DNA from 3 places in the Mesorhizobium sp. 131-3-5 genome. Region 1 is predicted to be linked to each of the others. Evidence: riboswitches for the same ligand, from Rfam matches in the RefSeq annotation. Region 1 holds a riboswitch; each other region holds the start of a gene.
The links. Region 1 has a riboswitch for cobalamin ahead of metE (5-methyltetrahydropteroyltriglutamate--homocysteine S-methyltransferase). Riboswitches for the same ligand answer to the same signal wherever they lie in the genome.
Positions count from the first base shown of each region.

Region 2: another riboswitch for cobalamin. It lies ahead of bluB (5,6-dimethylbenzimidazole synthase); the one in region 1 lies ahead of metE (5-methyltetrahydropteroyltriglutamate--homocysteine S-methyltransferase).
Region 3: another riboswitch for cobalamin. It lies ahead of JG747_RS01935 (aromatic ring-hydroxylating oxygenase subunit alpha); the one in region 1 lies ahead of metE (5-methyltetrahydropteroyltriglutamate--homocysteine S-methyltransferase).

Region 1 covers NZ_AP023255.1:407,752-410,012, reverse strand. Annotated here, with positions in the region: gene JG747_RS34460 (cytochrome P450 family protein) at 1-494, shown strand, start outside; partial or broken gene JG747_RS34455 (cytochrome P450) at 461-754, shown strand; cobalamin riboswitch at 1,029-1,228, shown strand; gene metE (5-methyltetrahydropteroyltriglutamate--homocysteine S-methyltransferase) at 1,345-2,261, shown strand, end outside.
Region 2 covers NZ_AP023254.1:5,530,565-5,532,825, forward strand. Annotated here, with positions in the region: gene JG747_RS27185 (histone deacetylase family protein) at 1-732, opposite strand, end outside; cobalamin riboswitch at 854-1,033, shown strand; partial or broken gene bluB (5,6-dimethylbenzimidazole synthase) at 1,207-1,713, shown strand; gene JG747_RS27195 (hypothetical protein) at 1,881-2,261, opposite strand, start outside.
Region 3 covers NZ_AP023254.1:425,214-427,474, forward strand. Annotated here, with positions in the region: gene JG747_RS01930 (DUF680 domain-containing protein) at 1-58, opposite strand, end outside; cobalamin riboswitch at 555-755, shown strand; gene JG747_RS01935 (aromatic ring-hydroxylating oxygenase subunit alpha) at 870-2,117, shown strand; gene JG747_RS01940 (hybrid-cluster NAD(P)-dependent oxidoreductase) at 2,138-2,261, shown strand, end outside.

The sequences.
Region 1 (2,261 bases):
CCGCCGGCGTCATCGGCAACGGCGTGCTGGCATTGCTGACGCATCCGCAGCAACTGCACTTGGTGCGCAGCGGCCAAGTTCCGTGGTCACAGGCGATCGAGGAGATCCTGCGCTGGGGCAGCTCAGCGGCCAATCTGCCGTTCCGCTATGCCACCCAGGACGTGGAGATCGACGGATGCCTGGTCCGCCGCGGCGATGCCGTCCTGATGGCGTTCCATGCGGCGAACCGGGACGAAAAGGCCTTCGGCCCCGGCGCCAACAGGTTCGATGTCACCCGGCGGCACAACCCGCATTTGTCATTCGGCGAGGGGCCGCATGCCTGCCTGGGCGCTGCGCTGGCGCGCCTGGAATTGCGCTGCGCCTTCCCCGCGCTGTTCGGGCGGCTGGAGGATCTGGCGCTGACCATCGCTGCGGAGGACGTCGTCTACATGCCGTCTTACGTCATTCGCTGCCCGCAGCGCCTGCCGGTCAGCTTCCGCCCTTCCGTCGCTTAGAGAGTGCGGCATTCACCCCGGATTCGGTGATTCTCGGTTCGCCGGGGTGGCTGGTCTCGCACGAGGGGGGCGAGCATGCCCGGTTACGCACGATCGTGGCGCCGGCCTTCAGCAATCGCAGGGTGAAGCTGCTCGCGCAGCAGGTCGAGGCGATCGCCGCGCAGTTGTTCGAGACGCTGGCGGCCCAGCCCCAGTCCGCCGACCTGAGGCGCCACCTCTCCTTTCCGCTTCCGGACATGGCTATCAGCGTGCTGATGGGCGAGTGCGCAAGGACGCTGAGCGAAGCCGAGCGGAAACAAGTACCGGGATTCCCGGCTGACCGTGACGACCTGGCCCGACTTTACGCCCTTTGAGCCCGGCGACCTCGATCTGATCCGGCGTCGCCGATGGAGACAAGGATCTCTCCGAGCCTGCACTGATAAGAGGCGGCATCGTAAGCGGCTTTGGGCGAAAGAGACCGATCAGCGCAAGGGCATTATTCGCATCATCACATAAACATCTCGTTATATGTATTGACAAGGAGCGAAGCTGCTGTGATTGTGCGCATGTCGTGGTTCTCCGCGCGGCACTGCTGTAGCGGAGCTAAGAGGGAAGCCGGTGCGATGCCGGCGCTGCCCCCGCAACTGTTAGCGGCGAGCCAAGCCCATTGGTGTCACTGAGGCGAACGGCCTCGGGAAGACGGGCAGAGGCTTTGACCCGCGAGCCAGGAGACCTGCCACGACGAACAACGTCCACGGGCGGGGTGTCTCGGTGGCCGCGGTAGCCTGGCTTCGTGCCGCCTGCTCGCGCGTTCCTTGTCCCCACGCCCCAACCATCGGGGTATGGCATGACTGTCTCTCAACAAATTCCAGTGGCAACGCTCGGCGTGCCGCGTATCGGTCGACGGCGGGAACTCAAATTCGCGCTTGAAAGCTACTGGTCCGGAAAATCTCCCGCTGCCGACCTGCTCGCGACGGGGAAGGCGCTACGCGCCGCCAGCTGGAGGGAGCAGCACGATCGCGGCGTGTCGAAAATCCCGTCCAACGATTTCTCGCTTTATGACCATGTGCTCGACACCGTCGCCATGGTCGGCGCCGTGCCGGCACGATACACCTGGACTGACGGCGAGGTCCCACTCGATACCTATTTCGCAATGGCGCGCGGCAACCAAGATCAGGCCGCTGATTGCGGACATGCCGGTGACGAGCATGCGGCCAACGGGCATGGCCTTGCCGCGATGGAAATGACCAAATGGTTCGACACCAACTATCACTACATTGTGCCGGAACTTACCGACGATCAGAGCTTTGCCCTCTCGTCGGCGAAACCGGTCGATCATTTCCTCGAGGCCAAGGCGCTCGGCATCCACACGCGCCCGGTCCTGCTTGGACCGGTTACCTTTCTCAAGTTGGCGAAGTCACCTGAGGAAGGTTTCAACCCTGTCGCGCTCCTGCCACGGCTGCTGCCCGTCTACGAGGAGCTCCTGCGGAGGCTGAAGCTCGCGGGAGCCGATTGGGTGCAGATCGATGAGCCGGCGCTCGTGGTCGATCTGGTTCCCAACGAACGGGATGCGCTCCAATTCGCCTACTGCCGGCTGTCAAAAGCAGCACCGGAGTTGAAGATCATGGTCGCTACCTATTTCGGATCGCTGGGAGACAATCTCGAGACCGCAATTTCTCTGCCCGTGGCGGGACTGCACGTCGATCTCGTGCGCGCTCCAGAGCAGTTGGAGACCGTCGGCCGGCTCGCGCAGAAGGAACTTGTGCTCTCGCTCGGACTGATCGACGG
Region 2 (2,261 bases), on a different replicon from region 1:
GAAACCGGCCGAAATGATGATCAGATCGGGCGCGAAATTGTCGAGCGACGGCAGCACCCGCGACAGGAAGGCATCGCGAAACACCTCACTGCCGGTCTGCGGCGCCAAGGGTGCATTGACGATGTTGCCGGCGCCGGTCTCGGTCTTCGCGCCAGTGCCGGGATAAAGCGGCATCTGGTGCGTCGAGCAATAGAGAACCGAGGGATCGTCCCAGAAAATATCCTGCGTGCCGTTGCCGTGATGGACATCCCAGTCGACGACGGCGACACGCTCGGCGCCATGCTTCTTCTGCGCATAGCGCGCCGCAATCGCCGCCGTGTTGAAGAAGCAGAAGCCCATTGCGGTGGTCTTTTCGGCATGGTGGCCGGGCGGCCTTGCGGCGACGAAGACGTTGTCGGCGCGGCCTGCAAAGACGTCGTCAACAGCGGCGTTGGCCGCGCCGATCGCGGCGATCACCGCCTGCCAGCTCTTCGGGCTGGCGGTGGTGTCGGCATCGATGCGGGCAATACCCTCTTCGGGAATGGCGGCACGCACACGGGCGACGAAATCGGCGGGATGGGCGTAGAGGATGGTGGCCTCGTCGCCCTCCGGCGCTTTGACACGATCGAGCGCGGCAAAAGCCTCGTCGTCGAGCACGCGCTCGATGGCGCGCAGGCGGTCCGGCCGCTCGGGGTGACCGGGCGGTGTGATGTGTTCGAGGAAGATCGGATGCGTGTAGAGACGGGTTGTCATGCTCCCTATCTAGTGCCCCGGCGCCGCGATGGCCATGCATTGCAGCTTGATGGCTGGGGAAAATCGCGCCTGCGTCCATTGGCGTCGCTGCGGGGATTGGCGCGGCCGAGCCTTCGGCGTAAGGTCGCCGCTACTGCCTGGTGCCCGTCGCAAGCGGGAGAATCGGGAACACGGTTGAATTCCGTGGCGTGCCCAACGCTGTGAGGGGGACCGCGCCGGTAAATGCCACTGTCGATGACGGGAAGGCACCGGACGCGGGTTGATCCCAAGCCAGAAGACCGGCCTGGCAGGCATCGTCATCCGCATGGTCAGGCGGACGGCATCAGAGCGACGTGCGTCCGCTTGGATGCACAAAGTGCGCTCTGACGGTGTGGAGCTATTGCAATCGCAAGGGGACGAGCGATGCCGGAACACATGACCGCTGCTATGGGTGATGGATTTGACCAGATGGCGCGCGACGCGGTTTACCGCGCCATGTTCACGCGGCGCGACGTGCGCAGCCATTTCCTGCCCACCGGGCTCGACGACGCGGTGCTGGCGCGGCTTCTGCTTGCCGCCCACCATGCACCGTCGGTCGGCTTCATGCAGCCGTGGAATTTCATCGTCATCCGCGACGCCGCGCGACGGGCTGATGTGCGCGACCTGTTCCTGGCCGCGCGCGAGCAGGAATTGCCTGAAATCGAAGTGGAAAGACAGGCGCTCTACCGCAAGCTCAAGCTTGAAGGCATCTGCGAAAGCGCCCTCAACATCTGCATCACCTGCGACCGCGAGCGCTCAAAAAACTCGCCGCTGGGACGTTGGCACAATCCGGAGATGGATCTCTACAGCACGGTCTGCGCGGTGCAGAATTTCTGGCTGGCCGCGCGTGCCGAAGGCGTCGGCGTCGGCTGGGTCAGCATCATCGAGCCGCAAGCGTTGAAGAGCCTGCTGTCCATTCCCGAGCACGTGACGCCGATCGCATATCTCTGCGTCGGCCGGGTTTCCGAGTTCGCATCCAAACCGGACCTGGAAACGCATGGCTGGGGCCGGCGGCTGCCGCTGCCCGATCTGATCATGAGCGAGACTTTTTGCGGGCAAGGAGAGACGCCACTCAAGTCAGCGGTGGCGCACCTCAACACGGTTGCTGCTGCGCAGGCGAATCCCGCCGATCAGTGCGTCGCGCCGGCCGTGCCCCAGCGCGAGCCGCCAAAGGAGGCCAGCGCCTTGTCCTTCAACTCTCGGAACTTCGACGACGCCTCGGCCAGCCGGGCATCCCAGGCCGGATCAGGCACCTGGCCGGCGATGGTCTTGAAATAGACCTGCATCAGGCAGGCGATGGCGAAGGGCTCGATGAAGGCCGCCTTGAAGGCCCAGGCAAAGACGATGGCGAGCACGAAAGCCCAGCCGGCGAGTTGCCCTGGCATGAGGAAAAGAATGGCGGCGGCCGGGGCCAGCATCAGCAGGAAGATGACGAAGGAGACACCCCACATGATGACCGCCAGCCAGACGGCGTTCTTGATCATGGTCTTGCCGTTCTGGGCGTAGAGCAC
Region 3 (2,261 bases), on a different replicon from region 1:
CGAAGGCGCTGCCGGAAATGGCCAGAAGGGCGGCGGCAGTGAGAACAATCTTTTTCATTTTTAGTACTCCAGTATTTTTTCCGTCCGTCTAGCGGCGTGTCTTGGGATTGAAATCGCGTCGTTCGGACAGCCCCGATGTGGGAAAGCCAGATCGCCGTTTCCAATCACGAAGTTGTTCCGTGTGGACCAAGAATCCACCACTTGAAATTGTGCCAGAGGTTTCCTCGCCATAAATTTTTCTTCTTGATATCAATCACTTAATAAAAGCCAGCCGCAAGATCACAGACTGTATCGGAGGTCCAGTGTTCACACCGTCCTGCACGCACCGTCAACAGAAACGAACCGTTCGGTTCGATTTTAGAATCCGCTAATAGTCACTTTTCGAAACCGTTAACCTTTTTTGCCCCTGTTCCGGGTCGATTTTGACAGCCAGGTACAGCTATCGGCGAAGACGATTTTCGTGACCGCTGTCCGCGCCCAGATCGTTGCGCATGCGTGTCGCGCCGCATGGATGCGATGTCGCTTTCATGCCGATGTCGCAAACGCCGTCGTGATTAGATCATGTCATCTCAGGTGCCGCTTCGTGACGACGGGGTGGAGAATTGGGAAGCCGGTCAAAATCCGGCGCTGCCCCCGCAACGGTGGTGGAGTTCAAGTCGCAACGGGAGACCACTGGGCGAAAGCCTGGGAAGGTGTCGCGACCGTCCGCAAGGACACTCCAGAGCCCGGAAACCAGCCCGAGATTTTTGAGCTCGACTGATCGCGGTGGGCGGTCAAGAGGCGGATGGCGCGCGCCCGGCTTTCGCCGGCCTGCGTCTCATCCTTCCTCAATCACCACCAGTTCAGTCCTTGACGTATGAGGACAGGACATGGAAGCGCGCAACGATATGCTGAGGCTCTTGAACAGCCGCAGAGAGGGCTTCTCGCTCGAGCAGCCCTTCTATACCGATCCCGATTTCTTCAAGCTCGACATGGAGCTGATCTGGTATCGCGACTGGCTGTTCGTCGGCCATGATTGCGAACTGCCCAAGCCCGGCAGCTTCATCACCGTGCAGATCGGCGACTATCCGGTCGTGCTGGTGCGCGATCAGCAGGGCAAGATCAACGCTTTCCACAATTCCTGCCGCCACCGCGGTAGCCGCGTCTGCAACACCGACAAGGGCATGGCCGCCAAGCTGGTCTGCCCCTATCACCAATGGACCTATGAGCTGGACGGAAGGCTGCTGTTTGCCCGCCAGATGGCCGACGGTTTCGACAAGAGCCAGTTCGGCCTGAAGCCGGTCGCCTGCGAAAGCGTGGCCGGCTATATCTTCATCTGCCTGGCCAAGGAACCCGCCGACTTCTCGCCGATGCGGGCGATGATCGAACCCTATCTCAAGCCGCACCGGCTCAGCGAAGCCAAGATCGCCTTCGAGAGCACGATCGTCGAGAAGGGCAACTGGAAGCTCGTCTGGGAAAACAACCGCGAGTGCTACCACTGCGCCGGCAATCACCCGGAGCTGTGCAAAACCTTCCCGGAAGCCCCGACGGTGACCGGCGTGCAAGGCGCCGACAGCGATCCGGAGATGCTGGCACACTGGGCCAAATGCGAAGCGGCCGGCCTGCCGAGCAAGTTCCGCATCGATCCGGCCGGGCAATACCGCGCCACCCGCGCGCCGCTGCTGCGCGATGCGGTCAGCTACACGATGACCGGCAAGCGGGCGGTGAAGAAGAACCTGTCCGACAGCGTCTCCGACGACCGCATCGGTTCCTTGCTGCTCTATCACTATCCGACGACGTGGAACCACATTCTGGGCGACCACGCCGTCACCTTCCGCGTGCTGCCGATCAGCGCCACGGAAACCGCGGTGACGACCAAATGGCTGATTCACAAGGATGCGGTCGAGGGTGTCGACTACGATCTTGCCGAACTCACCCATGTCTGGACCGAGACCAACGACCAGGATCGCCGCATCGTCGAGGAAAACGCCTTCGGCATCCAGTCGCCGGCCTATGAACCCGGCCCCTATTCGGAGCTGCATGAGGGCGGCGTGATCCAGTTTGTCGACTGGTACGCCCGCTTCATCGGTCCGCGCCTTGCCGACGATGGCCGGCCGGCCCTGCGCAGTGTCGCCTGAGGGGTTTGGGGATGAACGCGATGACGGATCTTGGCCTCTATCGCCATCTCGACCAGATGGCGCCCTGGAACGACAGGCTGCAGGTGCTGGAAGTGATCGGCGTCAGCGACGAGGCGCCTGACGTCAAGACCTTCACCTTCCGCT